Regions from separate parts of the Pseudomonas sp. GW821-FHT04D07 genome, predicted to be linked through region 1. Evidence: predicted binding sites of a transcription regulator. Region 1 holds the regulator's gene; each other region holds the start of a gene.

Region 1 (7,676 bases):
AACCAATCGCCAACTGTTCGCCGGCCTGCCGCTGACCGCCGCCGAGCCGCTGATCGAACCGACTTTCGACGAGCCGCGGCGCCCGGCGCCAGCGCCTGTGGTGCACGCCCCGGCGGTGGACCAGCGGGTGTTCGACTCGATGCGTTCGGAACTCAACGGCCTGCGTGAGCTGCTGGAAGTCCAGCTGGGCTCCCTGGCCTGGAACCAGTTGCAAGGCCGTCAGCCGCAGCAGGCCAACCTCTGGCGCCGTCTGCAGCGCATCGGCCTGTCCGGGCCGCTGTCGCGCGACCTGCTGGAACTGGTTACCGGGATCGACGAGCCACGCCAGGCCTGGCGCATGCTGCTGGCGCACCTGGCGCGGATGATTGTCACACCCGAGATCGAGCCACTGGAAGAGGGCGGTGTGATTGCCATGGTCGGTCCTGCCGGCATGGGCAAGACCACCACGCTGGCCAAGCTGGCGGCGCGCTACGTGCTCAAGTACGGCGCGCAGAACATCGCGCTGGTGAGCATGGACAGCTTCCGCATCGGCGCCCAGGAGCAGCTCAAGACCCTGGGGCGGATCCTCAATGTCTCGGTGACCCATGTCGACCCGGGCCAGTCCCTGGCCCAGGCCCTCGATCCGCTGCTGCGCAAACGCGTGGTGCTGATCGATACCGCCGGCCTGCAGGCCAGCGACCCGGCGTTGCGCATGCAACTGGAAAGCCTGGCCGGACGCGGGATCAAGGCGAAGAATTATCTGGTCCTGGCTACCACCAGCCAGAAACAGGTGCTGACGGCCGCCTACCACAGCTATAAACGCTGCGGGCTGGCCGGTTGCATCCTGACTAAACTGGATGAAACGGCGAGCCTCGGCGAAGTGCTGAGCCTGGCTATCAGTCACGAACTGCCCGTGGCCTATCTGACCGACGGGCCGCGTATTCCGGATGATCTGCACCTGCCACGCCGGCATCAACTGGTGTCCAGGGCGGTCAGTGTGCAAATGCAGGAAGAACCCAGCGAGGAAGCCATGGCCGATATGTTCGCTGATATCTACCACAGCCCGTCGAAGCGGGTGGGCTGAGATGAGTATTCAGACGTTGCAAATTACCTACATCGATGGTCTGCCACGCATTGTTCCGACAAGTGAACGCGCAGCCACTTATGTGGCCTTCCGTCTAAGCAAGACAAGGTAAGAAGAGAACATGGGCAGCATGCATCCCGTACAGGTGATCGCGGTGACCGGCGGCAAAGGTGGCGTCGGGAAGACCAACGTGTCAGTGAATTTGTCCCTGGCGCTGGCTGAGCTTGGCCGGCGCGTCATGCTGCTGGATGCGGATCTGGGGCTGGCGAATGTCGACGTCCTGCTCGGCCTGACCCCCAAACGCACCCTGGCCGACGTGGTCGAGGGCCGCTGCGAACTGCGCGACGTACTGTTGCAAGGTCCGGGCGGGATTCGCATCGTGCCGGCGGCCTCGGGGACCCAGAGCATGGTGCACCTGAGCCCGGCGCAGCATGCCGGCCTGATCCAGGCATTCAGCGATATCGGCGACAACCTCGATGTGCTGGTGATCGACACGGCCGCGGGTATTGGCGAGTCGGTGGTCAGCTTCGTCCGCGCGGCCCAGGAAGTGTTGCTGGTGGTCTGCGACGAGCCGACCTCGATCACCGACGCCTACGCCTTGATCAAACTGCTCAACCGCGACTACGGCATGAACCGCTTCCGCGTACTGGCCAACATGGCCCAGAGCCCGCAGGAAGGCCGCAACCTGTTCGCCAAGTTGACCAAGGTCACGGATCGTTTCCTGGATGTGGCCCTACAATACGTCGGCGCCGTTCCTTATGACGAGTGTGTCCGCAAGGCCGTGCAAAAGCAGCGCGCGGTCTATGAGGCATTTCCCCGTTCGAAATGCGCCTTGGCGTTCAAGGCAATCGCGCAGAAGGTCGACACCTGGCCGCTCCCTGCCAATCCTCGGGGGCACCTGGAGTTTTTCGTCGAGCGTCTGGTGCATCAAACGAGTGCGGGACCGGTTCTATGACTGCCAGTGGCTATCGCATGTATTCCAAGTCGTCACGTGACAGCCAGTATGAACTGATCGAGCGTTACGCACCTTTGGTCAAACGTATTGCCTATCACCTGCTGGCGCGACTGCCGGCCAGCGTTCAGGTCGAGGATCTGATCCAGGCCGGGATGATCGGTCTGCTGGAGGTCTCGACCAAGTACGACGCGAGCAAAGGTGCCAGTTTCGAGACCTATGCCGGCATCCGTATCCGCGGCGCGATGCTTGATGAAGTGCGCAAGGGTGACTGGGCACCGCGTTCGGTGCACCGCAATACACGCATGGTCAGTGACGCAATTCGTGCAATTGAAGCAAAAACCGGCCGTGACGCTAAAGATCACGAGGTTGCAGCCGAACTCCAATTGAGTCTCGACGATTATTACGGGATTTTGAACGATACCTTGGGCAGTCGCCTGTTCAGTTTCGACGACCTGTTGCAGGACGGCGAACATGAAGGGCTGCACGAGGACGGCGCGAGTGCTCATCTCGAACCGTCGCGCGATCTGGAAGATGAACGCTTCCAGGCGGCGCTGGCGGATGCGATTGCCAATTTGCCGGAGCGTGAGCGACTGGTGTTGGCGCTGTACTACGACGAAGAGCTGAACCTCAAGGAAATTGGTGAGGTGCTGGGGGTCAGCGAATCGCGAGTCAGCCAGTTACACAGCCAGTGCGCGGCCCGCTTGCGGGGGCGTTTGGGGGAGTGGCGAGCGCGTTGAAGGCAGTGCGGGAACACTGCGAACGAGACCGACATGGCGTTTGACGCCCTGTGGGAGACTCGGCCGGATGAGGTTTCCATGCAGTCGTTGAGTGCTGTGCCGAATTGATTGAACAGCGCGTCCAGGTGCTGAACGCGTTTAAGACTGCTTGGAGGTCGAATTGGACAAGAACATGAAAATCCTCATCGTTGACGATTTTTCAACGATGCGGCGGATCATCAAGAACCTGTTGCGTGACCTCGGGTTCACCAACACGGTTGAGGCGGACGACGGTACTACCGCGATTCCCGTCCTCAACAGCGGTAGCATCGACTTTCTGGTCACTGACTGGAACATGCCCGGCATGACCGGCATCGATCTGCTGCGCCACGTGCGTGCCGATGAAAAGCTCAAGCACCTGCCGGTGTTGATGGTCACGGCCGAAGCCAAGCGCGAGCAGATCATCGAAGCTGCCCAGGCCGGTGTAAACGGCTATGTGGTCAAACCATTCACGGCCCAGGCGTTGAAAGAGAAGATCGAGAAAATCTTCGAACGCATCGGCTGATGAAGTCCACCACGGGGGCGCTATGGAGCACAACGAATCTTCACTGGGTGATTTTGAACTAACCCTGAAAAAACATGCCCGCGAACTGGTCGACAGCCTTGAAAAAGGTCGATTTGGCGACGCGGTGCAAATGATCCATGAGCTGAATCAGACCCGTGACCGTGGCCTGTACCTGGAAGTCGGCAAGCTCACCCGCGAATTGCACAGCGCTATTGTCAACTTCCAGATCGACCCGCATATGCCGCAGGCCGAGGAAGTCTCGCAGATCACCGACGCCACCGAGCGCCTGTCCTATGTGGTCAGGCTGACGGAAGCCGCGGCCAACCGCACCATGGACCTGGTGGAGAGTGCGACCCCGAGGGTCACTGGCCTGAACGTGGAGGCCAAGGCCTTGGGCGCTGACTGGAGCCGTTTCATGCGGCGCGAAGTCGGTGCCCAGGAGTTTCGCGAGTTGGCGCGGCGGGTCGAGACGTTCCTGTCCCGCAGCGAGCAGGAAACCCGCGCGGTGTCGAGCGAGCTGAACGATATTCTGCTGGCCCAGGATTACCAGGACCTTACCGGTCAGGTGATCAAGCGCGTGACCCAAATGGTCACCGAAGTGGAAAGCAACCTGCTCAAACTGGTGCTGATGGCCAGCCAGGTCGACCGTTTTGCCGGTATCGAGCATGATCACGATGCCATCCTTGCCGAAAAAGATCCGCAAAATGAGTTGGCCAAGGGTGTAGGTCCGCAGATTCATGCCGATAAACGTGAAGACGTTATGTCCGGTCAGGACGATGTCGACGATTTGCTTTCCAGTCTTGGATTCTAGGAGCACCCAAACACATGAGCTTCGGCGCCGATGAAGAGATCCTTCAGGATTTTCTGGTTGAGGCCGGCGAGATTCTGGAGCAACTGTCCGAACAACTGGTCGAGCTGGAAAGCCGGCCTGATGATGCGGACCTGCTCAATGCAATCTTTCGCGGTTTTCACACTGTAAAAGGGGGCGCCGGCTTCCTCCAGCTCAACGAGCTGGTGGAGTGCTGTCACATCGCCGAGAACGTGTTCGACATCCTGCGCAAGGGTGAGCGACGTGTCGACTCGGAGCTGATGGACGTGGTCCTGGAAGCGCTGGATGCGGTGAACGGCATGTTCAGCGAAGTGCGCGAACGTGGCCCGATCACTGCGGCAACCCCGGAACTGCTGGCGGCCTTGGCGCGTCTGGCGGAACCGGCGGCTGCCGAAGTCGTGGCCGCGCCGGTGGCCGAGGCCGTGGTGCCTGAAGCGGTCGCTGAAAGCGAGTCTGGTGACATCACCGACAATGAATTCGAATTGCTGCTCGACTCCCTGAACAGCGTCAAGGCCGCAGCCGAGGCACCAAAAGCCATGGCCGTGGGTGCGGCGCCGGGCGAGGCTGGCGGCGATGAAATCACTGATGCCGAGTTCGAATCGCTGCTCGACCAGTTGCACGGCAAGGGCCAGTTCGCCCCGGATGCGGTCGCGGCACCGACTTCGCCGGCAGCCCCAGCTGCCGCCAGCGGTGCGCCGGAAAGTACCGATATTACCGACGACGAATTCGAAGCTTTGCTGGACCAGTTGCATGGCAAGGGGTCGTTCAAGGTCGAAGCGCTCGATACCACCGCGGCTTCGGCCCAGGCGGCTGAAAGTACAGGCGCCGCCAGCGGTGACCTGATCACCGACCAGGAATTCGAATCGCTGCTCGACGAGTTGCATGGCAAGGGCAAATTCACCGAAGTGGCCGCGACCACGGCGGTGGCTACGCCGGTGGCGGCCAAACCGGCCGCTGCTGCCGCGCCTGCCGCCAAGGCACCTGCTCCGGCAGCGGCGACGCCAGCCCCGGCCAAGGCCGCGCCGGCACCGGCACCGGCTCCGGCCCGCGCGCCGGCACCTGCCGCCGCCGCTGGTGACAAGCCGGCCGCCAGCGAAGCGGAAACCACCGTGCGGGTCGATACCGCGCGCCTGGACGAGATCATGAACATGGTCGGCGAACTGGTGCTGGTGCGTAACCGCCTGGTGCGCCTGGGCTTGAACAGTGGCGATGAGGCCATGTCCAAGGCCGTGTCCAACCTCGACGTGGTGACCGCCGACCTGCAGACCGCGGTGATGAAAACCCGCATGCAGCCGATCAAGAAAGTTTTCGGCCGCTTCCCGCGCCTGGTTCGCGACCTGGCCCGGCAGTTGAAGAAAGAGATCAACCTGGAACTGGTGGGCGAAGAGACCGACCTCGACAAGAACCTGGTGGAGGCCCTGGCCGACCCGCTGGTCCACTTGGTGCGCAACTCGGTCGACCACGGTATCGAAGAACCGGCCGACCGCGAGGCCATGGGCAAGTCCCGCAGCGGTCGGGTGATCCTCTCCGCCGAGCAGGAAGGCGACCACATCCTGCTGTCGATCTCCGATGACGGCAAGGGCATGGACGCCGACGTGCTGCGCAGCATCGCGGTGAAGAAGGGCCTGATGGACAAGGATGCGGCCGATCGCCTGAGCGAGACCGACTGCTTCAACCTGATCTTTGCCCCGGGTTTCTCGACCAAGACCGAGATTTCCGACGTGTCCGGGCGTGGCGTGGGCATGGATGTGGTGAAAACCAAGATCGCCCAGCTCAACGGCACCATCAACATCTACTCGACCAAGGGCAAGGGCTCGAAGATCGTCATCAAGGTCCCGTTGACCCTGGCGATCATGCCGACCCTGATGGTCATGCTCGGCAACCAGGCCTTTGCCTTCCCGCTGGTCAACGTCAACGAGATCTTCCACCTCGACCTGTCGCGCACCAACGTGGTCGACGGCCAGGAAGTGGTGATTGTCCGCGACAAGGCCCTGCCGCTGTTCTACCTCAAGCGCTGGCTGGTCAGCTCGGCCGCTCACGAAGAGCAGCGCGAAGGCCATGTGGTGATCCTTTCAGTGGGCACCCAGCGGATCGGCTTCGTCGTCGATCAGTTGGTCGGCCAGGAAGAAGTGGTCATCAAACCGCTGGGCAAGATGCTGCAGGGGACTCCGGGTATGTCGGGCGCCACCATTACCGGTGACGGTCGCATTGCCTTGATTCTCGACGTGCCGAGCATGCTCAAGCGTTACGCCGCACGGCGTATTTGATTCTGGACCGGCGGCGGCGCTTAAGTCCGCCGCCGTGCCTAACGGAGTGTTTATGGTAGTCAAGGTCCTGGTGGTGGATGATTCGGGGTTTTTCCGCCGCCGCGTCTCGGAAATCCTTTCGGCGGATCCGAGCATCCAGGTCGTCGGTACGGCGACCAACGGTAAAGAAGCCATCGATCAGGCCCTGGCCCTCAAGCCGGACGTGATCACCATGGACTACGAGATGCCGATGATGGACGGCATCACGGCGGTGCGGCATATCATGCAGCGCTGCCCGACTCCGGTATTGATGTTCTCGTCCCTGACCCACGAAGGCGCCCGAGTGACCCTCGATGCGCTGGACGCCGGGGCCGTGGATTTCCTGCCGAAGAATTTCGAAGACATCTCGCGCAATCCCGAGAAGGTCAAGCAACTGTTGTGCGAGAAGGTTCACAGCATCTCGCGCAGTAACCGTCGCTTCAGCAGTGTTCCCGCCGCCGCGCCGTCTCCGGCCGTTACGCCGACACCGGCGTCCGGCAGCTATGGCAGCCCGGCTCCGGCGCCCGTGCGGACCACCCCGGTGGCCAGTCGTGCCCCGGCCCCGGCCCCGGCCCCGACACAGGCTTCGGTATCGACTTCCGGGGCACCGAAGCGCAAAGCCTACAAGCTGGTCGCCATCGGTACGTCCACCGGTGGTCCGGTGGCCTTGCAACGGGTCCTGACCCAGTTGCCGGCCAGCTTCCCGGCGCCCATCGTGTTGATCCAGCACATGCCGGCGGCCTTCACCAAGGCCTTTGCCGAACGTCTGGACAAGCTCTGCCAGATCAATGTCAAGGAAGCCGAGGATGGTGACATCCTGCGTCCCGGCCTGGCCTTGCTCGCGCCAGGTGGCAAGCAGATGATGATCGACGGGCGCGGCGCGGTGAAAATCCTGCCGGGTGATGAGCGTCTGAACTACAAGCCCTGTGTGGATATCACCTTCGGTTCCGCGGCCAAGTCCTATGGCGACAAAGTTCTGGCGGTGGTGCTCACCGGCATGGGCGCCGACGGCCGCGAAGGTGCGCGTCTGCTCAAGCAGGGTGGCAGTGCGATCTGGGCCCAGGACGAAGCCAGTTGCGTGATCTACGGCATGCCCATGGCCATCGTCAAAGCTGAGCTGGCCGATGCGGTCTACAGTCTGGATGAAATCGGCAAGCATCTGGTCGAGGCCTGCCTCTGATGGATGTGTTGAGCCTTATCGGGATTATCCTGGCGTTTGTCGCCATCATTGGTGGCAATTTCCTCGAAGGGGGTCACCTTGGG
Region 2 (7,676 bases), on a different contig from region 1:
CGCACAGTTGGCCGGGCGCCAGGAGCTGTTGAGCAGCCGTGGGATCGTCGCCAGTTGCGAGGTGGACGATTTCAGCCCGCTGGGTTTCTTCGACCGGGAACTGATCAGTTCGGTGGTTGGCAACATCATTACCAATGCCATCGGCTACGCCTGTCATGCGCTGCTGGTCAGTGTCCGCGAAGAGGGCGAGCAGTTGGTGCTGACCATCAACGACGACGGTCCCGGCTATCCGGAGCAGATGGTCGAGCGCCAGGCCGATTATGTCCAGGGCATCAATCCGGCCACCGGCAGTACCGGCCTGGGGCTCTATTTCGCCGCGCGGATTGCCGGGCTGCATGAGCGCAGCGGCGTGCGTGGAAGGATCGAGATCGCCAATGGAGGGACCTTGGGCGGGGCGCTTTTCCGTCTTTACCTGCCCTGAGCGCGAGGGTGCAAGCTGATTGCACTGTCAGGTTTTTCTGTGTGTCCTGCTTGAAATTTTGAACGGGTGATGCGTATTTTGTACGGGACGCCGTTAGCGGCCCGCACAATAACAAGGATTGAGTCATGACGACCGATGGCCAGCGTTCACTCGCCCAGCGACTGACCGGCATTGATGAGATTGAGTGTGTCACCCCGGACCTCAATGGTGTCCCGCGCGGCAAAGTGATGACCGCCGAGGGCTTTCTCGAAGGGCGGCGCCTGCAGATGGCCCGTGGGGTGTTGCTGCAATGCATCATGGGCGGTTATCCGCCGGCGCGTTTCTACGGCAGTGACGACGGCGACCTGGCACTCAACGCCGATCCCCAACAGATTCACCGCCTGCCCTGGAGCCGGCAACCGCGTGCCCTGGCGATCTGCGATGCGGACGAGCTGAGCGGCGAAAGCTCCAACCTGTCGACCCGTGGTCAACTCAAGGCGGTGATCGCGCGTTATGCGGCCCGTGGCCTGGCGCCGGTGGTCGCGACCGAACTGGAGTTCTTCGTCTTCGCCCCCAACCCCGATCCGAGCCAGGCGTTCCTGCCGCCGGTGGGTCTGGACGGTCGTCGCGAGGAGGGCCATTCGGCGTTCAGCGTCAGTTCCAACAACGGCCTGCGTCCGTTCTTCAGCGAAGTCTACGAATGCATGGCCGCCCTGGGACTGCCGCGGGATACCTTCATGCATGAAATGGGTGTCAGCCAGTTCGAGATCAACCTGCTGCATGGCGATCCGCTGCTGCTGGCCGACCAGACTTTCCTGTTCAAGCACCTGCTCAAGGAAGTCGCCCTCAAGCACGGCCTGAGCGTGGTCTGCATGGCCAAGCCGCTGGCCCACACCCCAGGCAGTTCGATGCATATCCATCAGAGCGTGGTGCAGGCCGACGGCGGACGTAATGTGTTCAGCGATACCAAGGGTGAGCCGACGGCGACGTTCCGCCATTTCATCGGTGGGCAGCAGGCCTGCCTGGCGGACTTCACTGCGCTGTTTGCGCCGAACGTGAACTCCTACCAGCGCCTGTGTCATCCCTTTGCCTCGCCGAACAATGCCTGCTGGTCCTATGACAATCGCTCGGCCGGCTTGCGTATCCCGGCCAGTGCGCCGGTGGCACGACGTGTGGAAAACCGCCTGCCGGGGGCCGATGCCAACCCCTATCTGGCGATCGCCGCGAGCCTGGCGGCGGGCCTGTACGGGATCGAGCACGAGCTGGAACCGACGGCGGCCATCCAGGGCGAATTCGAAGTTCCGGATTCTTTGTCGTTGCCATGTACCTTGCATGCCGCGCTCGAACGTCTGAAACGTAGTCCGTTGGCCAGGGAGCTGTTCGGCAGCGTGTTCATCGAAGGTTACATCGCCTCGAAGAGCCTGGAGCTGACCAGTTTCCTGGATGAAATTACCCCCTGGGAGCGTCGTGTTCTGGCCTCCCAGGCATAGCTGTAGTCGTCCCGTTCGGGCTATCTTGTCGGATAGCCCGATACCCTATTCAAGGAGCCGCTCGGAACGCCGATGCGCCAAATCTGGAAACCCTTTCGAGCGCTGTATTTCGCCTCGCTGATGATGTTGATCGGCTCCGGCCTTTTGAGTACTTACCTCGCCCTGCGCCTGGCCGCCGGGCATGTCGACAGCCTGTGGGTGGGCGCCTTGATGGCCGCCAACTACTTCGGCCTGGTGCTGGGCGGCAAGATCGGCCACCGGCTGATTGCCCGGGTCGGCCATATCCGCGCCTATGCCACCTGCGCCGGTATTGTCGGTGCGGCGGTGCTCGGTCATGGCTTGATCGACTGGCTGCCGGCCTGGTTGTTTCTGCGGATGATCGTGGGCCTGGGGATGATGTGCCAGTACATGGTCATCGAGAGCTGGCTCAACGAGCAGGCGGAAGCCAAGCAGCGCGGCGTGGTCTTCAGCGGCTACATGATCGCCTCCTACCTGGGGTTGATCCTCGGGCAGATGATCCTGGTCCTGCACCCGGCCCTGGGCCTGGAACTGCTGATGGCGGTGGCGATGTGTTTTGCCCTGTGCCTGGTGCCCGTGGCCATGACCCGGCGGATTCACCCGGCGCCGTTGCATCCGGCGCCGCTGGAGCCGCGCTTCTTTATGAAGCGGGTGCCGCAATCGCTGACAACCGTTCTCGGTGCCGGGATCATCGTCGGCTCTTTCTACGGTCTGGCACCTTTGTATGCGTCCCAGCAGGGGCTGTCCACCGAGCAGGTGGGGATGTTCATGGGCTGCTGCATTTTTGCCGGCTTTTTGGTGCAGTGGCCGCTGGGCTGGGTGTCGGATCGCTATGACCGGGCACTGTTGATTCGCAGCATCGCCTTTCTGCTGGCCTTGGCCTCATTGCCGCTGGCGATCATGTCCCATGCGCCGCTGGAGGTGTTGTTCGCCGCAGGCTTCGTGGTGTCCTTGCTGCAGTTCTGCCTGTATCCGCTGGCGGTGGCCTTTTCCAACGACCATATCGAGGGCGATCGGCGGGTCTCGCTGACGGCCATGCTGCTGATGACCTATGGCATCGGCGCAAGCATCGGGCCCCTGGTGGCCGGTGTGCTGATGAAGCTGTTCGGCAGCCAGATGCTCTACGCGTTTTTCAGCTTCTTCGCCTTGATGCTGGTGTGGCGGATCCGACCTGCGGCGGTGACCAACCTGCATCAGGTCGAGGATGCGCCCTTGATGCACGTGGTCATGCCGGAAGCCATGTCGCCGCTGGGCGCGGCGCTTGACCCGCGGGTCGATGAGCAGATCGTGCTGGACCAGATGTGCGACAGTGTCGTGGCCACGCCACCCGAGGCCGAGGTGGCGTCCGAGGTGGACGAGTCGGACCCGGAGCCGGCGTACAAGTCGAGCAACTGAAACGTTGGGCATAAAAAAACGGGCCACCTGATGAGGATGGCCCGTTTTTTTATGGCGATTGCTGGATCAGAAATCGTCGTCTTTATCGAAGCGCCGCGCTTCACGCTGCAGCTGATAGACGAAACGCTCGACCTGGCGTTGGACCAGGCCGCTCATGTTGTGGAAGCGCACGCCGGCGAAGGTGGTGTTGATCCTTTCTTCGAAGTGCAGGTGGCGCAGCTCCACGGGGGCGGTCATGGGCCCGAAGGGCAGGGCGGCAATGAAACGTTCGTAGACCTGGCCCAGTTGCAGGCGCTCGGAGATATCGCCTTCGAAGCGCAGTTTGCAGCCGGTGGCGGAAATGTCCAGCAGCTTGCCAGTCAACGGCGCCTTGAGCTTCTCGCCGCCCAGTTCGACATTGACCAGCGCGGCCAACTTCAAGGCGGCGCGGAAGGCATTGCGACGTTGGTGATAGACCACTTCATTGGGCATCGAGCCACGGTAGCAACCGTTGGTCTCGTCGATGGTCATGGGTTGCGGCTGTTCCCAGGCGATTCGCACACCTTCATGGAAGCCTTCGACGCGAAAGGGCTCACCGGCGGACAGGAAACGTTCGCCGTCGCGCGGCATCATTTCGTCCAGGGCCAGGGTGCCGGTTTCACGGTCAACATCGATCACAAAACTCTGGAAGCGCTGGCTGCGCTCATGAAAAGTGATGATCAGCGGGTCGTGACTTTCCTGCAGCATCCGTAGGTTGGCGGAAATTTCCAGAGGCGTGCTAAGCACCTTGGGTGGCTGCGGAGCATCTTCCGCGCTTGAGGCATTGGACACGGTTCATCAATCTCCAGACAAAATACGACTGCACGCAAAGGCTAGCATTTTGCCAGCATGTTGCGCGCCTTGATAGAGCACGCGCAAGGCCCGGTTCAAGCCTGACTGAGCGGACGCGGTTTCATGGACATCGCCGTTGAGCCGCGCGCGTCATAGAGGGCGGGGGTTTCGCCGCCGGTCAGGATCTTCAACTGGTTTGCGGTTGTCGCTTGCTGAACCTGGATATTACGGCCGTTGAGCTCGTTGGCGGTTTGGCAATCGGCCAGCAATTGGGTCAGTACATCGCTCTGACTCAGCAACTGTTCGCCAATGCTGGACTGCGCGGCGAGTTGTTCCAGTCCGGTACGGTTACTGGGCAAATTGAGGTCAGCCAGTAGCTGGCTGCGCTTGCGGCCGTGTTGTTCCAGCAGAACGATCAACGCTTGCTTGCGGGCCAGAATCTCCTCCAGCTCGAACATGTTGCGGCCATGGAGCGCCAGGGATTCGGCGCGCAGCAACTCAAGCAGGTCTTGAGCGGGGGCAAAATCGTCGGTGATCAGTTGCAGCAGAGTGTTGTCGTGCATGGCTGGCCTTGGTTTTTAAGCGTCCAAAAGCCTGACGCAGGCCGAAGCCTAGCGCTGGGCTTCGAAGTTGAGCAGTTTGCTGGCTACGCGGTTGCTGTCGACTTTGTAGCTGCCATCGGCAACCGCCTGTTTCAACTCGGCCACACGGGCACTGTTGACAACAGGTTGGTCGCGCAGCTTGTCAGTGACTTGTTGCAACTGCTGAGCCTCATTGCTGAGGTGTACCGATTCCCCGCTTTGGCTGACCGAGGCGGCCGGAGTGCTCACGGCTGCGGATTTGCCGGAGCCGTCGGCTTCCTTGCTGGCGCTGGTGCGCGTACTGCCTGTCAGTGACGGGGCGTTATTCAAACGACTGAAATCGATGACCATGATGGAAAAAACCTCTGGGTATTTGGACGCTTGCCTTGTTTTCGGCCATACCCGGGAAAACTTTAGGCTCATATGAGCATGAGTCTGCGTGTGTCGGCGGTGTCCCTGCCTGGGACACAGTTTAGGAAAAGCTGCCGCTTAACGCCAGTTCTCTACAGCGCGACTTCCACCTGTCCCGGCGCGGTTACCCGTGCCTTGATCACCCGTTGGGAGTTCAGGTTCTTGATGCGGATCTGTTCGTTCAGGCCGCCGTTGGACAGGGCTTCGCCCGGCATCTTGACCACCAGGCCGCCGCTTGTCGCACTGATGACCACCTGGTCGCCCTTGCGGACCACTTCGGCCTGTTCCAGATGAACCAGGGTGACGACCTGATCCATGACCATTGGTCGGACAAGTTTCTGCCCGATGGCCTCCTCCGTGGTCGTCAGGAAGCCCTGGTTGATCAGGCTGATGTCGCGTTCGCGCAGGGCGACATCGCCGGGCTCGATGATTCCGGCGCGTTTCAGCGGGCGCGTGCTGACCACCACATTGCGGAACAGCTTGACCTGGGCCGGTACGAACACGGTCCAGGGCGAGTTACCTTCGCAGCGGATCTTGACCGTGACCCGACCAATGGGGATGGCAGGGCTTTCCAGGCTGGCTGTCAATTCCTTGTCGCAAGCGGCCAGGCGTAGGCGCGGATCGAGCTGGTTGACCTGGATTTCGTAGCGTCCTTCGGTTTGACTGGTCGCCAGATAGTCTTCTACGGTGAACTCAAGAAAGCCTTGGGTCACGCCGATAAGCTGATCAGGCAGGGTCGCTGAGTCGGCAAAGGCAGGGCCGCCGGGGTTCAGACTGCATAAAACCGCCAAGACCCAGAGCAATCTGCGGTACTGTGATGTCAGGCGTCGAAAAAATGTCGTTTGTGCTTTCATAACAGTATAAAAAGCAAGGCTCGTGCCGTTTAGTGCTGAATAAGCGTCGGATCATGAAGCTTGTGTGAGAGGTGGCTGGCATGGCGGGTGTGATGGATTCGGTGAACCAGCGTACGCAACTGGTCGGGCAGAATCGCCTTGAACTGTTGTTGTTTCGTCTGGACGGTCAGCAGTTGTACGGGATCAACGTGTTCAAGGTGCGGGAGGTGCTGCAGTGCCCCAAGCTGACCCTGATGCCCAAATCCAGCCCGGTGGTCTGTGGCGTGGCGAATATCCGCGGGGCAACCATTCCCATCCTGGATCTGGCGATGGCCACCGGGTCGGGCGCTCTCAAGGATCAAAGTAATCCGTTTGTGATCATTACCGAGTACAACACCAAGACCCAGGGTTTCCTGGTGAAGTCGGTGGAGCGCATTGTCAACATGAACTGGGAGGAGATCCATCCGCCGCCCAAGGGCACCGGACGCGATCACTACCTGACCGCCGTGACCCGGATCGACAACCAGTTGGTGGAAATCATCGACGTCGAGAAAATCCTTGCCGAAGTTTCGCCGACCTCCGAGTCCATCTCTCATGGGGTGGTCGATGTCGAGACCCAGGCCAAGGCGATTTCCATGCGGGTGCTGACGGTGGATGACTCGTCGGTGGCGCGCAAGCAGGTCACGCGTTGCTTGCAGACCGTGGGCGTGGAAGTGGTGGCGTTGAACGACGGCCGGCAGGCGCTGGACTACCTGCGTAAGCTGGTCGAGGAGGGCAAGAAGCCGGAAGAGGAATTTCTGATGATGATTTCCGACATCGAAATGCCTGAAATGGATGGCTACACTCTGACGGCCGAGATCCGCAACGACCCACGCATGCAAAAACTTCATATCATCCTGCATACTTCCTTGTCAGGGGTCTTTAATCAGGCAATGGTCAAGAAGGTCGGTGCCGATGATTTCCTGGCCAAGTTCCGACCCGATGACCTGGCAGCACGGGTAGTCGGTCGGATCAAGGCAGCAGAATAAGCGATCAGGGACCTCCGTTCCTGACGGTACGAACGATTGTAGAGGCGGCATCATTTGTCTACGGGTAATTTGGATTTTGAACAGTTCCGGGTCTTCCTGGAAAAGGCCTGTGGCATTCTGCTCGGTGAAAACAAGCAGTATCTGGTTTCCAGCCGTCTCAATAAATTGATGGAACAGCAGGGGCTCAAATCCCTTGGCGAATTGGTCCAGCGGATCCAGACCCAGCCCCGCAGCGGTTTGCGCGAGCAGGTGGTGGATGCCATGACCACCAATGAGACCTTGTGGTTTCGCGACACCTACCCCTTCGAGGTCCTGAAGAACAAGGTGTTGCCGGAAATGATCAAGGCCAGCCCCGGCCAGCGTCTGCGGATCTGGTCGGCGGCCTGTTCGTCGGGGCAGGAACCCTATTCGATCTCGATGTCGATCGACGAGTTCGAGCGGACCAACATGGGGCAGTTGAAGGGGGGCACGCAGATTGTCGCCACCGACCTGTCCGGGCTGATGCTCACCAACTGCAAGAGCGGCGAGTACGACAGCCTGGCCATCGGCCGCGGCCTGTCGCCCGAGCGTCTGCAACGCTTCTTCGACCCCAAGGGGCCGGGACGCTGGGCGATCAAGGCGCCGATTCGCAGCCGGGTGGAATTTCGCTCGTTCAACCTGTTGGACAGCTATGCGAGCCTGGGCAAGTTCGACATCGTGTTTTGCCGCAA
Region 3 (7,676 bases), on a different contig from region 1:
CCCGCCAAGGGGGCTGACACGGGGACCGCTTCGCTGGCCTGATTAAAATGCTCTTCCTGAGTTTCCAACGCAGCGCTGCTGATCATGTGACTCTCCCATTTTATTTGATCTGGTTCTTTTTCTCTTTCATACAGCGTGCCCAAACCGCTTCCTTTGGTCGGACACACTGGTTTCGCGCGGCTGGGCGAAGGATGCCCATCGCACGGAGGCAAGAAAGAGTGGGGAGCCCCTGTCCGCATTACATCCGGAACAGACGCCCTACCTCTAACCTGACCGGCCGCCGCATCAGAAGTTTCGACTTTTTTGCGCGAAAATGACTGGTCGGTCAGCAGGCCCGAAAATCAGTGTAGGAGAGATGTTGCCACTGTGAGCGGCGTTGTTTAGACGAATATTGGGAAAATACGGCGCAGTTGATCTATGTCACAGGCGATCCTGGGCGAATGCCCCGGAACGGCCGCACATCACTGGCGCAGGTTCGAAGCCCAAGCGCTCGAAAATAGTGCGTTGGTGGCTGGGCAGCAGTTGATGGTATGCCCAGATATAGAGCCCGCCGATTTGTTGCTCGATCACCTGGTCGAGAAATAACTGCAGATTGTGATCGCTCAGGCCACGGCTGGTCAGCGCCAGGATCAACTGCCCAGGCCGTGCACCATGGGCCAGGGTACGCTCCAGGGATTGGCCCACGTAGCGCTCGATTTCGGCATCGGTCCACATCCGGCTGGCGTAGCAATAGTGCACGATCTGCTCGCAATGCCCGGACTCGACCACTTGCCGGATCTTGTCGTTGAGGGCCATGCCGGTGCTGCTGGTGGGGGTGTTGTAGGTGTAGCCCGAGATAAAGCCAAAACGGGTCTGTTTGTTCCGCTGCTTGAGGATCTGCATGGCCGTGATGACATTCGGGATGTTCATCTGGCACTCGTCGTCGAAGTCGACGCCGTCCCAGTTATTGTCGAGGGTCGCGTTGACGATGGCGTCGATCTCGTTCTGGTCGGCCGGCTTGGCCTTCGGTGAGCAGAGGCCGCCGCCGTAGCTCCAGAGCACTTTGCCAGTGTAACCGTCTGGACGTGGAGCTGCCGAGGTAGCGGGGCTCCAGCCGGGTGTGCTGACAGTGCCGGTGGTCAGTCCGTCGAGATGGGTCACCATACCGTACATCATCTGGGTGAAATGCGGCATGGGTTCGCGAGTGAGGGTCTGGCTCCAGCCGCCGAGTTCGAAGGTGGGTCGGGTCATGCTCGTTCTCCTGGGCGTGCCGTCGAAGGTGACGGCACTTCAGGAGCGAGTAAACGAAGGCGCGAGGCCGAGGTGGAGGTACTTATCTATTGCACCAGCCAGGCAGCCGCGTGCTTAGCTCAGGAGCCGGATCGGCTGCCCGGCCGACCAGGCCTGGATATCTTCGATCATCTGGCTGTAGAACAGCCGGTAGTTGTTCTGGCTGACGTAGCCGACATGGGGGGTTGCCAGGACATTGTCCAGCTTGCGGAAGGGATGCTCGGCTGGCAACGGCTCCTGTTCGAAGACGTCCAGCGCGGCACCGGCCAGTCGGCCTTGCTCCAGTGCCGCGATCAGCGCCTGTTCGTCGACGATCGGCCCACGTGCGGTGTTGATCAGGTAGGCCGAGGGTTTCATCCAGGCCAGGGCCTCGGTGTCCACCAGGCCACGGGAACGCTCGCTGAGCACCAGGTGCACGGTGAGCAGGTCGGCCTGCTTGAACAGTTCCGCCTTGCTGACGTATTCCACGGCGGATTCGGCGGCGCGTTCGGCGGTGAGGTTCTCGCTCCAGGCGATGACCCGCATGCCGAACGCCTTGGCGTAGCCGGCAATACGCTGGCCGATGCTGCCCAGGCCGAGGATGCCCAGGGTCTTGCCATACAGGTCGCCGCCCAGGCCTTGCTGCCAGTGTCCGGCGCGCAGGGAGTTGGCCTCCTTGAGCAGATTGCGGTTGGCGGCCATGATCAGCGCCCAGGTCAGCTCCGGCGCGGCCTGCTTGTAGCTGTCGGTGCCGCAGACCTGGATGCCCAGGGCGCTGGCGGCCTTGATATCGAGGGCGGCGTTACGCATACCGCCGGTCACCAGCAGCTTCAGGCGCGGCAGTTGGCGCAGCAGGGCCTCATTGAACGGGCTGCGCTCGCGCATCACGCAGATCACCTCGAAACCACCCAGGCGCTCGGCCATGGTTGCGGTATCGGCCGGGTAGTCGTGGAGAAAACTGACCTGGCCCACGGTGCTCAAGGCACTCCAGTCCACCGCCTCGGCGGCCACGCCTTGCCAGTCATCGATTACCGCGATCTGTAGGGGCATTCACTCTTTCCTCGTTATTGTTTGCTGACCCGCCGGTCGAGCAGGTCCTTGAACGGGTAATAGACCGGCTGAGTGAAGATCATGTCGTAGATTAGCGCCGAGTTCCAGGCGATCGCGACGTGGGCGCGCGGGCATTCGACATACAGAATTTTCAGAAGAATCGGAGCGATGCTGGTGAGCGGCGATTAACCCTGGATTAACGCATCTCTAGAGAGCGCCACTGAACCTGTAGGAGCCCGGCTTGCCGGCGATGGCGTCGGTGAGTTCAATGCAGGACTTGATGGCCTCATCGCTGGCAAGCCAGCTCCCACAAAATTGGCGGAGGGCTGTGAGGTGTCAGGCCGTGGAGCGCTGTGGGGTTTCCAACAGGTGCTTGAGGTTGTCCATCGCCCGCGTCGAGACCTCGACCATGCGTGCGTGCAAACCGTTCAGGTGCAGTTCGGTGATGTATTGCAGGGTGCGGACAAACAGCGTGCCACGGCCGTCACGCAACAAACTGTAGTGGATGCAGCCATCGACCACGGCGGAGGTAAAGGCCATCTTGAACTCGCCCGGGGCATCGGCGATGACCACCCGATAGTTCATCTCGATCCGTAAACCCAGCAGGTCGATGACTTCGGTGAAGCGCTGATCCTTGGGCAAGGGACCACGGATGCCGGTCTCGGCGCTGACGGAGGTGGGGTGCCATTCGTGCCAGCGATCCGGCTGGGTCACGTAGGCGTAGACCGTCTCGATATCGGCTTCTATATAGACTTTGTTGCTGAGCGTTTTGGCATAAGGCTGGAAAGAGGGGGGTTCCATGGCTCTGCTCCGACTGCAATCCTTGTTAAAAGGCGGAAACAGTAATGAGCATAGGTGATACAAAATATTTCGTACTTTACAAGACCAACACAAGACCGGCGGTCGTGCCCCGACTCCGGGGCACGAGCGGCAGCGTGTTACTTGACCTTGAAACGGCCCATCAAGGCGCTGACGCGGTTGTTGGCGTCCAGCAGGCTGCGGGTGTTGGCATCGGTGGCATGGCCGCTCTGGACCAGTTCATCGACCATATGGCGGATCTGCACCATGCTGCGGTTGATCTCTTCGGTGACCGAACTCTGCTGTTCGGCAGCCGTGGCGATCTGGGTGCTGAGGCTGTTGATATGGCTGACGGAGCCGGCCATTTCATCGAGCCCGGCGTTGACCCGCGCGGTGGCGTCGGCCGCGGACTGACAGCTGGCCTGGGTATTCTCCATGGCGGCGACCGACGAACTGACCCCCTGGGTCAGGCGCGTGAGCATCTCGTTGATTTCCGAGGTGCTGGCCTGGGTCCGGGCGGCGAGGGCGCGGACCTCGTCGGCGACCACCGCGAAGCCACGCCCCTGCTCGCCGGCGCGGGCGGCTTCAATGGCGGCGTTCAGGGCCAGCAGGTTGGTTTGCCCGGCAATGGCGCCGATCACCCCGAGAATCTCGGTGATGCGCTGGGCATCCTGCTGCATGCTCTCGACCTTATGGGTGGCGCTGGAGACTTCGTCGATCAGGGCGATCACGCTATTGGACGCCTCGCCCACCACCACCCGCGAACGGTCGGCATGTTCGTTGGCGCGCTGGGTGAAGGCGGCGGTTTCGGCGGCGTTCTGCGCCACGGTGTCGGCGGTGGCACTCATCTCGGTGATGGCGGTGACCGTCTGTTCGGTTTCCGAGGCGTGGCGGGTGAGGATCTGGTTGGTATGGGCCGAGGTCTGTTGCAGCTTGTCCAGGCTTGAGGCCATGTCGCCGGTGGCCTGGGTGACTTCGCCGATCATGTTCTGCAGGTAGACGATAAAGCGGTTCACCGAGTGGCCGATGGCCCCCAGCTCGTCTTCGGCGCGGATGGTGATGCGCCGGGTCAGGTCGGCATCGCCGGTGGACAATGCGTCGATATTGGTCTTCAGCGCGCGCATGCGGTTGACCAGCTGGCTGATGGCATACACCTGCAACAGCACCAGCAGCACAATCATCGGGATCTGCAGCAGGGCCAGGGTATTGAGCACGTCATCGCGCTGGGCGGCGAGCAGTTGGGTCGGCAGGGCCGTGGCGAGGTACCAGGGGGTGCCTTCGATGGGGCGCATGAAGAAGGTGCTGGCCACGCCGTCATTGTTGAATTCCACGCGATGGGACGCGGCGTCACGGTTTTGCAGAGCGGTCTTGACCTGTGCGGCGAAGGCCGAGTTGCCGGCCAGGTCGTTGATGTTCTTGAGCACCACCGGGCTGTTGATATGGCTGCTGTTGCTGATGATCTTGCCGTCGGCTTCGACAATCAGCATTTCACCGCCGATGTCTTTTTCCTTGCTCGCCACCAGGTCGTTGAAGAAACCCAGGGTCACGTCGATGGTCGAGACGCCGTACGGCGCACCGTCGCGCTGGATGGCCATGGCGCAGTTGGTCCGCGGTTCCTGGCTGGCGTCATCCTTGTAGGCCGCCGCCCAGGCGCACTGGCCGCGTGGGGTGGCCATGCCGCCCTTGTACCAGGGTTGCTCGTAATAGTTGGGTGCTTCGGCACTGTTCCAGAAAGTATTGACCTTCAACTGGCCGTTGGCATCGCGATGCCAGAAGGTGCTGTGCTTGTTCCGTCCTGGCGTGCGCTGACCGGGCAGGGGCCAGATACCGCCACCGAAGACCTTCAACTCGCCGTACTGGTCCACCAGGCCGGGCAGGACCTTGTCGATGGTGTCGCTGTCGAGCAGGGGAATGGTCTGGGTAATGCTGCGTTGCTGGGCCTGGACCTTGTTCAACTCGCCCTTGATCTGCTCGGCCACTTCGGCCACGCGGTTGAGTACGACCTGTTCTTCGGTCTGGCGCAACGTGGGGGCGACCAACTGGCTGATCCCGACCACGGTCAGGACGAACAGCAGCAGAACGAACAGGACCAGAAACAGCGTGTAGCGGGCTTGGATCGTACGGAACATGGGCATGGGAGCTGTCCTAGCAAAGCGGTTTTTATTATTCGGTCGGCCTGATCTCGTCAGGGCTTCGTTCGGTTATCGGCTTGGGGTAAGCGAGCTTTAGGTACGATCGTGCAAGAAAGTGCCAGGGAGCCGTGAACACTTTTGCGGATTACCCAAGCGCGGGCTGGCGTTCATTCTGGCGAACGCGATGTTCTGGCAGTCGTTGCTGGCCCAGGCGGGCGGGATTGCCGTCAGCGGAGGCTCCACGCTGAGTCAGGCGGGCATGGCGTGCCAATCACCAATATTGCCGCGCTACCGGGCTATCACGTCCATCTGGGCATGCTCTACGGCAGCCTTGGCAAGGACGATCAGATGGTGCAGCAGTTCCACACCGAGAAAGCCTTGTTCCCTGAATCGACGGCTTACATGGACTTTCTATTGGGCAATGCCAAGAAGGGGATTAAGCAATGAATCCACGTTTTCTGAGTGCTCTGGACGCTCTGTTGCTGGTGAGTCTGCTGGGTGGCTGCGCAGTCCCCAAGAGCGTGGATTATTCGTCGTATTGGCTTCGCCCCAACCCACAATTGCAGTACATCTTTTCGATGGGTGTCTTGTAACAAAGATTGTATATTTGTACATTCATGTTACATGACTGGAATCATTTCTTATTTCCACCTTTGACAGGACACTGCTTATGCTCGCCTTGAAAGGACCTCAGCAGCACGGTGACATCTCCCTCGACCGTATGGCCGGAGGTCGGGTATGAGCAGTGGTTCAGTCGTCGCCTGGGCCACCGCGCTCAGTACTCGCGTGTTTGAGCGCAAGGCTGCCGATACGAAGAACGCCAACCTGCAGGAAATCAAGAACAAGCAGGTGCTCAACAACATCCCGAGGGATCCGACCGCCCTCGACACCACGCAGATGCAGAAGGACAAGCTGCAGTCGCAGTTCCAGGGCTTCGACCCGAAATCGGTCACCCCGGATCAGTTGACCAAGTACAGCAATATCCTCAAGGAACATGGCCTGATCAGCACGACCACCGCCGGCCTGCTGGCTACCGCCGGGACGAAAAACAAGCCAGGCGAAAAATTCAACGCGCTGGACTATTTCGCCAGCCAGATCAGCACGCTGCAAAGCGGCAGCTCCAGCGACCAGTTCTCCAATCATATGATCCCGGAATACAAGAAGGCGATTAACGTGTTGCTGAACCTGCAGCAGTTCGCCAGTTCCGGCGCGAGCATGTCGATCGATACCAAGGTCTGAAACCCTTGTCGCACTGATGACCGTCTGCATCGGCCAGGTGCTTGCGCCAGGCAAGCGCCGATCAAACACGATCCATGTTCCCAGCCATCACCCTCCCGCCATTGATGGTCCGTGCTCGCCGCCTATGATGACCGTGACGTCTGTCGGCCTGCCGCCGTGATCCGACAGCCTCGCGTACTTTCATTCCTGCGAGCGCCACCATGACTCAAACAAGAACCCTCTACGACAAGCACATCGACTCCCATACGGTGTGTCGCCTCGATGATCAGGGCCATGTCCTGCTGTATATCGACCGTCAGGTCATCAACGAATACACCAGCCCGCAAGCCTTCAGCGGCCTGCGTGAAGCCCAGCGCGGAGTCTGGCGCGCCGAAACCGCGCTGGCCGTGGTCGACCACGTGAACCCCACCGCGCCCAAGCGCATTGCGGCCATGCCGGACGCCGGCGGTGCGCGGCAGGTGTCATACCTGGCCGAAAACTGTGCCGACTTCGCTATCGAACTGTTCGATGTGCTCGACAAGCGCCAGGGCATCGAGCATGTGATCGCCCCGGAGCAGGGCTTTATCCTGCCGGGCATGGTAGTCGCCGCCGGTGATAGCCACACCACCACCTATGGCGCCCTCGGCGCGTTTGGCTTCGGTATCGGGACCTCGGAGATCGAGCATCTGCTGGCCTCGCAGACGCTGGTCTACAAGCGCCTGAAGACCATGCGGGTTACGGTCAGCGGCGAGCTGGCAGCGGGTCTGACTTCCAAGGATGTGATCATGGCGCTGATCGGCAAGATCGGCGCTTCCGGGGCCACCGGCTATGCCATCGAATTCCGGGGTTCGACCATCGATACCCTGAGCGTCGAGGCACGCATGACCATCTGCAATATGGCGGTGGAGGCGGGGGCGCGCGGTGCTTTCATGGCGCCGGACGAGAAAGTCTTCGCCTACCTCAAGGACAAGCCCCGGGCGCCCAAGGGCGAGCTGTGGGAGCAGGCCGTGGTCCGTTGGCGGGAGCTGCACACGGATGTCGGTGCGCGGTTCGACCGCGAAGTCGAACTGGATGCCAGCGCGCTGGAGCCCATGGTCACCTGGGGCACCAGCCCGGACCAGGCCGCGCCCATCGGTGCGCGCGTGCCGGACCCGCAAGGCATCAGCGACCTGATCCTGCGCCAGGACATGCGCCGTGCCTTGAACTACATGGGGCTGGAGGCCGGCATGC
Region 4 (7,676 bases), on a different contig from region 1:
GATCACCTCGTAACGGGCCCGGCCACGACCATGCTCGATGGCCATCAGGCGCGCCAGCGGCACCCGCAGCCGGCAGCCGTTGCGCAGCTCGTGCTCGCTGACCAGGCGTTCGGTGCTGAAGCTCGCGGCCTCGATCTCGTTGCCCCCGGTAAGCGCGTCAAAACCGCAAAAGCGCAGGACGATGCGGTCGCCGACTTTCATGTTGCGATAGGGGCTGACCAGCAGCACCGTGCCCTCGGGATCCTTGCGCGGGTCCACTACATTCAGCACACTGGCCCCGGTGAACACCGGCTCCATCAGGCCCGCCGAGCCGCCCGGCAACTGCATCTGAAAAATCACCGCGACCGATTGCTTGGGCGAGTAGGAGGTGTTCGGGTTGCCTTCCCGGGTCACGGTGTACTGCACGCTGATATCGACGCCGCAGCCTTGCTCGGCAATCAGGCTGTTCGGTACGTTGATCACCAGGTAGCAGGCGGCTTCGACATCCCGTGGGGTAATCGTGCGTACCAATGGCTGGCTGGACTGGCCCCAGAACAGGTTGATCCGGTCGCCGGCCTGGAACGCCCTGCGCCAGGCGATGACCGCGTCGGCCGAGAGTTGCGCATTGTCTTCATCGAGGTAGTTGTCCAGCCGCCGGCCATGCGCATTCTTGCCCTTGATCAGCGGCGCGGCCAGGGCCTCGTTGACCATGGTCTGCGGGGTCGGGTCCTGCGGGCCGGGCAACTGCAAAAAAACCTTGAGTTCCAGGTCGGCCGAGGTGAACACCTCGCCATTGCGGCGCACTTGGTAGTTCACCCGGGCCGGACCGTCGCCGTGGCGGGAAATCACCAGATAACGCGCCATGACGTTCAGCAGCAGGGGCTTGTCCAGTTCGTGGGCGGTGATGATCCGCCGGGCGGCGGCCCGTTCGCCGTTCCACAGCACGCAGATTTCGTCACCGATGGCGACATGCTGGTAGGTGGGCACCGCGATCTTCACGCCGACGCGGGCCTGGGCGTCGTGCACCTGGCCATTGTCGAGTTGCAGGGCCTGGGGCGCTTGCAGGTTGGTCGGTGCTTGCTGCAACTGCAATTTGAGCGTCACCGCTTGCGAGCGCACGGAGGTGTTGCCGGCGCGATCGCGGATGCTGTAGCTGAGGGCGAACTCGCCGTTGCCCAGGTGTTCGAGGAAACTTCGATCAACGCTGAATTGGACTTTATCGCTACCGGGTTGATCGGCTTGTACGGTATGGGTAGGGCCGGCCAGTTCGCCCCAGTAACTTTGAATAACATCGCCCCACTGCATGTCGAAGTAGCCGGGGACCGTGACAGTGAGTTGGTTGCCCAGGGCCACGAGTTCATTGTTGCTCAGGCCGTCGAGGGCGATTGTCGGGAGGATAAGGGCGGCGAGAAGAGTGCCGCCGGGTGGGCTGCGGTCAATGATAAGGGGGGTGGTTTGAGACAAGTAGGATATTTCGCCTGAACTTGTCGTGACCCGGTAACCGAGCTGATAGAGGCCTTCTACGGCCAGCGTGGCGACGGGGATGTGCGTATACAGGATATAACCGGATTGGAGAGGGGAGGTCAGTTGAATGGGGTCGCCAATCAATGCGTTGTTCCAGGTGAGTTGATAGCGGTCATCGGGCCTGGCATTCGGCCAGAGCGGCAGGGAGACCGAGACGGGCCTGGCAAGCTCGCCGACAGGCAGCAGCCCGTCCTCCGGGGCAGCTTGCTCGACACGGGGGGCGATAAGGTCCTCTTTCATGACGCGAGACTGTAGGGTGTTCACTAGATCCATCATAAGGATAGTCCTGCTATCTAATTGAGTGTTGTCAGGTAGTTTCACGGTCGGACGCTTTACCGATTATTGTGAGTGTTTGCGTCGGTACGTGTGGGTCTGGCAAATAAGGCATGAAAGTCTCAAGTGGGTAGTAACTATCTATGCGATGTCATGCCAGAGCTTTAACGAATAGTAACTGCCGGAGCTTGTCAAGAGTTTTGCAGGGTTGGGTTTGATGGTGGTGTATTGTGTCAGTGAGAGGTTTATAGGCTTTAGGAAGTTTCTTACTTTAAAAAAAGAGTTGATTAACTTTTCTTTGGATAATAAAAAACCCGATGACTATTAATCATCGGGTTTTTCAGGGCTCTTTGACACTCAGCGGTTAAAGCGCTCCACCAATGAATACTGCGTGTTGGCGGTGCGGGTCAACTCTTCGCTCAAGTGCGCCGAGTCGTGCGCCTGTTCCGAGGTCTGGTCGGCCAGTTGCGCGATGGTGCTGATATTGCGGCTGATCTCTTCGGCCACCGAGCTTTGCTCTTCGGTGGCGGCGGCGATCTGGGTGGTCATGTCGGTGATATTGGCCACTGCTTCGCTGATCCCCACCAGCGCCGCGTCGGCTTCCATGACCCGAGCCACGCCTTCCTGGGCCTGGCGGTGGCCGGCGTCCATGGTTTGCACGGCGTTGCCGGCGGTCTGTTGCAGCTTGGCGATCAGGGCGTGGATCTGGCCGGTGGATTCGCTGGTGCGTTGCGCCAGTTGACGCACTTCATCGGCGACCACCGCGAAACCACGACCCATTTCCCCGGCGCGGGCCGCTTCAATGGCCGCGTTCAAGGCCAGCAGGTTGGTCTGGTCGGCAATGCCCTTGATCACATCGACCACGCCGCCGATCTCGTCGCTGTCCTTGGCCAGTTGCGTGACCGTGCTGCCGGTCTCGCCGACCACCACCGACAGGCGTTCGATGGCCTCGCGGGTTTCGCCGGCGATATCGCGGCCGCGACTGGTCAGGCGATTGGCTTCCTGGGTGGCATCGGCCGTGCGCTGGACGTGGCTGGCGACTTCCTGGGTGGTGGCGGCCATCTGATTGACGGCGGTGGCCACTTGCTCGGTTTCCTGGCGCTGACGATCCAGACCGGTGGAGCTTTTCTGCGCCAGTTCGTCGGACTTCTTCGCCTGGTTGGTCAGGTGCTCGGCGGTGTCCTGCAAGCGCGTCAGGCAGGTTTTCAGGCGTGCTTCCTGGCTGAGGATGGACATTTCCAGGCGGGCCTGGGCACCACGGCTGTCGGTGTACATTTGCGCGATCAGCGGGTCGGAGGTGGTCTGTTCGGCCAGGAGCAACAGGCGCTTGAGGCCGCGCTGCTGCCAGCCCAGGCCCAACAGGCCGAGCGGTACCGAGACCGCCGCGGCGAGGGCGAAGCCCCAGTAGGAGTTGAGCCAGACACCGATCAGGAAGCTGACCTGGCTGACCAGGATGAACGGCAGCCAGTCCTGCAGCACCGGCAGCCACTTGTCGCGCTGCGGCACGGCCGACTTGCCCTGGTTGATGCGCTGGTACAGCGCCTCGGCGCGGCGGATCTGCTCGGCGCTGGGTTTGACCCGCACCGACTCGTAGCCGATCACCTGGTTGCCGTCGAAAATCGGCGTCACATAGGCGTTGACCCAGTAATGGTCACCGGTCTTGCAGCGGTTCTTGACAATGCCCATCCATGGCAGGCCTTGTTTCAGAGTGTTCCACATATGCGCAAACACCGCCGCCGGAACGTCCGGGTGCCGCACCAGGTTGTGCGGTGCGCGGATCAGTTCTTCGCGGGAAAAGCCACTGATCTCGACAAAAGCGTCGTTGCAGTAGGTGATCACGCCTTTGGCGTCGGTAGTGGAAATCAACCGTTGCTGAGCGGGGAAGGTGCGTTCGCGTTGGGTTATGGGTTGGTTATTACGCATGGTTTCTCTATCCGCAAGGCTTTGACGATATATCGGCAGGGTTGGGGAAATATTGAATATGGTTTTCAACACTGAGGGGCGGCTCGCATCTTACTGTTCGCGGACTTGACCTCAAGGTGAATGGCTTGCAGCAACAGTGGCTGGAGCCTAGCAGTGTACGAAAAGTAGCGCCTTATTTCGTTGAGTTTAATTGGCACCTGAGTACCACGCTTGTCCCCCCCACATAAAAGCACCGGCCGGGGCCGGTGCTTTATCAGACGACTTGCGGTGCGCCGATCAGGACGCGATCAACTGCCGCAAGACATAATGCAGAATCCCCCCGGCCTTGAAGTATTCCACTTCGTTCAAGGTATCGATCCGGCACAGCACCTCGATTTTCTCCTGGCTGCCGTCCTCACGGGTCAGGGTCAGCGTCAGGTTCATTCGCGGTTGCAGGTCGGCGCCGCTCAGCCCGCTGATATTCAAGGTTTCCTTGCCGGTGAGCTGCAGGCTCTTGCGGTTCTGGTCGAGCTTGAACTGCAACGGCAGCACGCCCATGCCCACCAGGTTGGAACGGTGGATACGCTCGAAACTCTCGGCGATCACCGCCTTGACCCCCAGCAGGTTGGTGCCCTTGGCGGCCCAGTCACGGCTCGAGCCGGTGCCGTACTCCTGGCCGGCAATCACCACCAGTGGTGTCCCTTCGCGCTGATAGCGCATGGCCGCGTCATAGATCGGCAGCTTCTCGCCGGACGGTACATGGAGAGTATTGCCACCTTCCTCGCCGCCGAGCATTTCATTGCGGATGCGGATATTGGCGAAGGTGCCGCGCATCATCACTTGGTGATTGCCGCGACGTGAGCCGTAGGAGTTGAAGTCCCGCGGCTCCACGCCTTGTTCGCGCAGATAACGGCCGGCCGGGCTGTCGGCCTTGATATTGCCGGCGGGGGAGATGTGGTCGGTGGTCACCGAGTCGCCGAGCAGGGCCAGTACCCGTGCGCCCTGGATATCTTCGATGACCGGCAGAGGCCCGGCAATATCGTCGAAGAACGGTGGATGCTGGATATAGGTCGAATCCTTCTGCCAGACATAGGTGGCGGCCTGTGGCACTGCAATCGCCTGCCACTGCGCGTCGCCAGCGAAGACTTCGGCATACTCCTTGTGGAACATGGCGGTATCGACCTGGGCCACCGCGTCGGCGATTTCCTTCTGACTGGGCCAGATATCCCGCAGGTACACCGGCTTGCCGTCCTGGTCTTCACCCAGCGGCTCGCGGCTGATATCGATGCGCACGCTGCCGGCCAGGGCGTAGGCCACCACCAGCGGCGGCGAGGCCAGCCAGTTGGTCTTCACCAGCGGATGCACCCGGCCCTCGAAGTTGCGGTTGCCGGACAGCACCGAGGCGACAGTGAGGTCGGACTGGGTAATGGCTTTTTCAATCGGCTCGGGCAACGGCCCGGAGTTGCCGATGCAGGTGGTGCAGCCATAGCCCACCAGGGCGAAGCCCAGTTCGTCGAGGTAGCGGGTCAGGCCGGCGGCCTTGTAGTAGTCGGTCACCACCTTGGAGCCGGGGGCCAGGGAACTCTTGACCCAGGGTTTGCGTTTGAGGCCTTTTTCCACGGCTTTTTTCGCCACCAGGCCGGCGGCCATCATCACGCTGGGGTTGGAGGTGTTGGTGCAGGAGGTGATAGCGGCGATGACCACGGCGCCATTCTTCAGCCGGTAGGTCTGGCCCTCGTAGTTATAGTCGGCCTCTCCGACCATATCCGCATTGCCCACCGCGACACCGCCGCCGCCTTCGCTTTCCAGCCGGCTTTCGTCCTTGTGCGCCGGTTTGAATTGCAGCGCCATGAAGTCGCTGAAGGCTTGCGCGACGTCCGGCAGCGATACCCGGTCCTGCGGGCGCTTGGGCCCGGCCAGGCTGGCGGCGACACTGGCCATGTCCAGGGCCAGGCTGTCGCTGAAGGCCGGTTCATGGCCCGGCAGCCGCCACAGGCCCTGGACCTTGCTGTAGGCTTCCACCAGTTGCACGGTTGCGCTCGGCCGGCCGGACAGGCGCAGGTAATCCAGCGTCACCTCGTCCACCGGGAAAAAACCACAGGTGGCGCCGTATTCCGGAGCCATGTTGGCGATGGTCGCGCGGTCCGCCAGGGGCAGTTCGGCCAGGCCGTCGCCGTAGAACTCGACAAATTTGCCGACCACGCCTTTCTTGCGCAGCATCTGGGTCACGGTCAGCACCAGATCGGTGGCGGTGATGCCTTCCTTGAGCTTGCCGGTGAGCTTGAAGCCGATCACCTCGGGAATCAGCATCGACACTGGCTGGCCGAGCATCGCCGCTTCCGCCTCGATGCCACCGACACCCCAGCCGAGCACGCCGAGGCCATTGATCATGGTGGTGTGGGAGTCGGTGCCGACCAGGGTATCGGGGAAGGCGTAGGTGTGGCCGTCCTCATCCTTGGTCCAGACGGTACGGCCGAGGTACTCGAGGTTGACCTGGTGGCAGATCCCGGTACCCGGCGGCACCACGCTGAAATTGTCGAAGGCGCTCTGGCCCCAGCGCAGGAAGGCGTAGCGTTCGCCGTTGCGCTGCATTTCGATATCGACGTTCTGGCCGAAAGCCGCCGCAGTGGCGAATTTGTCGACCATCACCGAATGGTCGATCACCAGGTCGACGGGGGAGAGCGGGTTGATCCGCTGCGGATCGCCGCCGGCCTTGGCCACGGCGGCGCGCATGGCGGCCAGGTCGACCACCGCCGGCACCCCGGTAAAGTCCTGCATCAGCACCCGGGCCGGGCGGTACTGGATTTCCCGGTCGGAGCTGCGGGTCTTGAGCCAGGCGGCGATGGCCTTGAGGTCGGCGCCGGTGACGGTCTTGCCGTCTTCCCAGCGCAGCAGGTTTTCCAGCAGGACCTTGAGCGACATCGGCAACTTGTCCAGGTTGCCGAGGGACTTGGCGGCCTCCGGGAGACTGAAGTAGTGATAGGTCTTGGCGCCTACCTTCAGGGTTTTAAGGGTTTTCAGGCTATCGAGGGAAGACATGAAATGACTCCTTGAGGCCCGCACGGCACGGGCCGGGTGGAACGAACAGAGCCTTAAACCTAGCTCCGATTGGGAAAACTGGCTAATTACTGGACTCTATGGGCAGGTCCAAGGTTCCGAACTCGGCTATGATGCGCCGGTTTGTGGGGAGGGGGCATTTCGACAAGCCCCCTCGCCACAGCGGCGACCCAGGAGTTATCCAATGAACACCCTCTTTATGCATTGCCGGCCCGGCTTCGAAGGCGAAGTCTGCTCGGAGATTTCCGAGCACGCCGCGCGCCTGGACGTCCCGGGCTATGCCAAGGCCAAGACCAACAGCGCCTGCGCCGAATTCGTCTGCAGCGATGACGACGGCGCGCGCCGGTTGATGGCCGGCTTGCGTTTCGCCGAACTGATTTTTCCCCGGCAATGGGCACGCGGACGTTTTATCGACCTGCCGGAAACCGATCGCATCAGCGTGATCCTCGCTGAGCTGGCGGCGTGGCCGACCGTTGGCAGCCTCTGGCTGGAAGTGGTCGATACCAACGACGGCAAGGAACTGTCGAACTTCTGCAAGAAGTTCGAAGGTCCGCTGCGCAAGGCCCTGACCCAGGCCGGCAAGCTGCAGGAGGACGCGCACAAGCCGCGACTGCTACTGACCTTCAAGAGTGGTCGGGAAGTTTTCCTCGGCCTGGCCGAGGCGGACAATTCGGCGATGTGGCCGATGGGCATTCCCCGGCTCAAGTTCCCCCGGAGCGCGCCGAGCCGCTCGACCCTCAAGCTGGAAGAGGCCTGGCACCACTTTATCCCCCGCGACCAGTGGGACGAACGCCTGCACGGCGACATGACCGGCGTCGACCTCGGTGCCGCGCCCGGTGGTTGGACCTGGCAACTGGTCAACCGGGGCATGCTGGTGACCGCCATCGACAACGGCCCCATGGCCGAAAGCCTGATGGATACCGGCCTGGTCCAGCACCTGA

The links. The regulator FliA, encoded in region 1, starts transcription of late flagellar genes. The targets are predictions, from matches to a motif close to CTAAAGTTTNNNNNNNNNNNGCCGNTAA.
Region 2: a site for FliA is predicted at 5,084-5,111, ahead of flgM (flagellar biosynthesis anti-sigma factor FlgM). Genes of this name have one in related genera too.
Region 3: a site for FliA is predicted at 5,298-5,325, ahead of AC07T0_RS14770 (methyl-accepting chemotaxis protein). Genes of this name have one in related genera too.
Region 4: a site for FliA is predicted at 3,729-3,756, ahead of AC07T0_RS13265 (methyl-accepting chemotaxis protein). Genes of this name have one in related genera too.

Annotation. Positions count from the first base shown of each region.
Region 1 covers NZ_JBWKTH010000001.1:646,774-654,449, forward strand. Annotated here, with positions in the region: gene flhF (flagellar biosynthesis GTPase FlhF) at 1-1,063, shown strand, start outside; gene fleN (flagellar synthesis regulator FleN) at 1,185-2,018, shown strand; gene fliA (RNA polymerase sigma factor FliA) at 2,015-2,755, shown strand; gene AC07T0_RS03070 (chemotaxis response regulator CheY) at 2,928-3,299, shown strand; gene AC07T0_RS03075 (protein phosphatase CheZ) at 3,322-4,110, shown strand; gene AC07T0_RS03080 (chemotaxis protein CheA) at 4,125-6,395, shown strand; gene AC07T0_RS03085 (protein-glutamate methylesterase/protein-glutamine glutaminase) at 6,448-7,593, shown strand; gene AC07T0_RS03090 (flagellar motor protein) at 7,593-7,676, shown strand, end outside.
Region 2 covers NZ_JBWKTH010000041.1:9,742-17,417, forward strand. Annotated here, with positions in the region: gene AC07T0_RS29485 (sensor histidine kinase) at 1-421, shown strand, start outside; gene AC07T0_RS29490 (glutamine synthetase family protein) at 649-1,890, shown strand; gene AC07T0_RS29495 (MFS transporter) at 1,963-3,303, shown strand; gene AC07T0_RS29500 (flagellar brake protein) at 3,370-4,113, opposite strand; gene AC07T0_RS29505 (flagella synthesis protein FlgN) at 4,209-4,676, opposite strand; gene flgM (flagellar biosynthesis anti-sigma factor FlgM) at 4,725-5,045, opposite strand; gene flgA (flagellar basal body P-ring formation chaperone FlgA) at 5,198-5,959, opposite strand; gene AC07T0_RS29520 (chemotaxis protein CheV) at 6,040-6,966, shown strand; gene cheR (protein-glutamate O-methyltransferase CheR) at 7,021-7,676, shown strand, end outside.
Region 3 covers NZ_JBWKTH010000010.1:119,878-127,553, forward strand. Annotated here, with positions in the region: gene glgA (glycogen synthase GlgA) at 1-83, opposite strand, end outside; gene AC07T0_RS14755 (hypothetical protein) at 421-1,230, opposite strand; gene AC07T0_RS14760 (D-2-hydroxyacid dehydrogenase family protein) at 1,345-2,298, opposite strand; gene AC07T0_RS14765 (SRPBCC family protein) at 2,635-3,099, opposite strand; gene AC07T0_RS14770 (methyl-accepting chemotaxis protein) at 3,237-5,231, opposite strand; partial or broken gene AC07T0_RS14775 (DUF4810 domain-containing protein) at 5,514-5,675, shown strand; gene AC07T0_RS14780 (hypothetical protein) at 5,967-6,467, shown strand; gene leuC (3-isopropylmalate dehydratase large subunit) at 6,668-7,676, shown strand, end outside.
Region 4 covers NZ_JBWKTH010000008.1:188,110-195,785, forward strand. Annotated here, with positions in the region: gene AC07T0_RS13260 (hypothetical protein) at 1-1,743, opposite strand, end outside; gene AC07T0_RS13265 (methyl-accepting chemotaxis protein) at 2,134-3,699, opposite strand; gene acnA (aconitate hydratase AcnA) at 3,976-6,717, opposite strand; gene rlmM (23S rRNA (cytidine(2498)-2'-O)-methyltransferase RlmM) at 6,920-7,676, shown strand, end outside.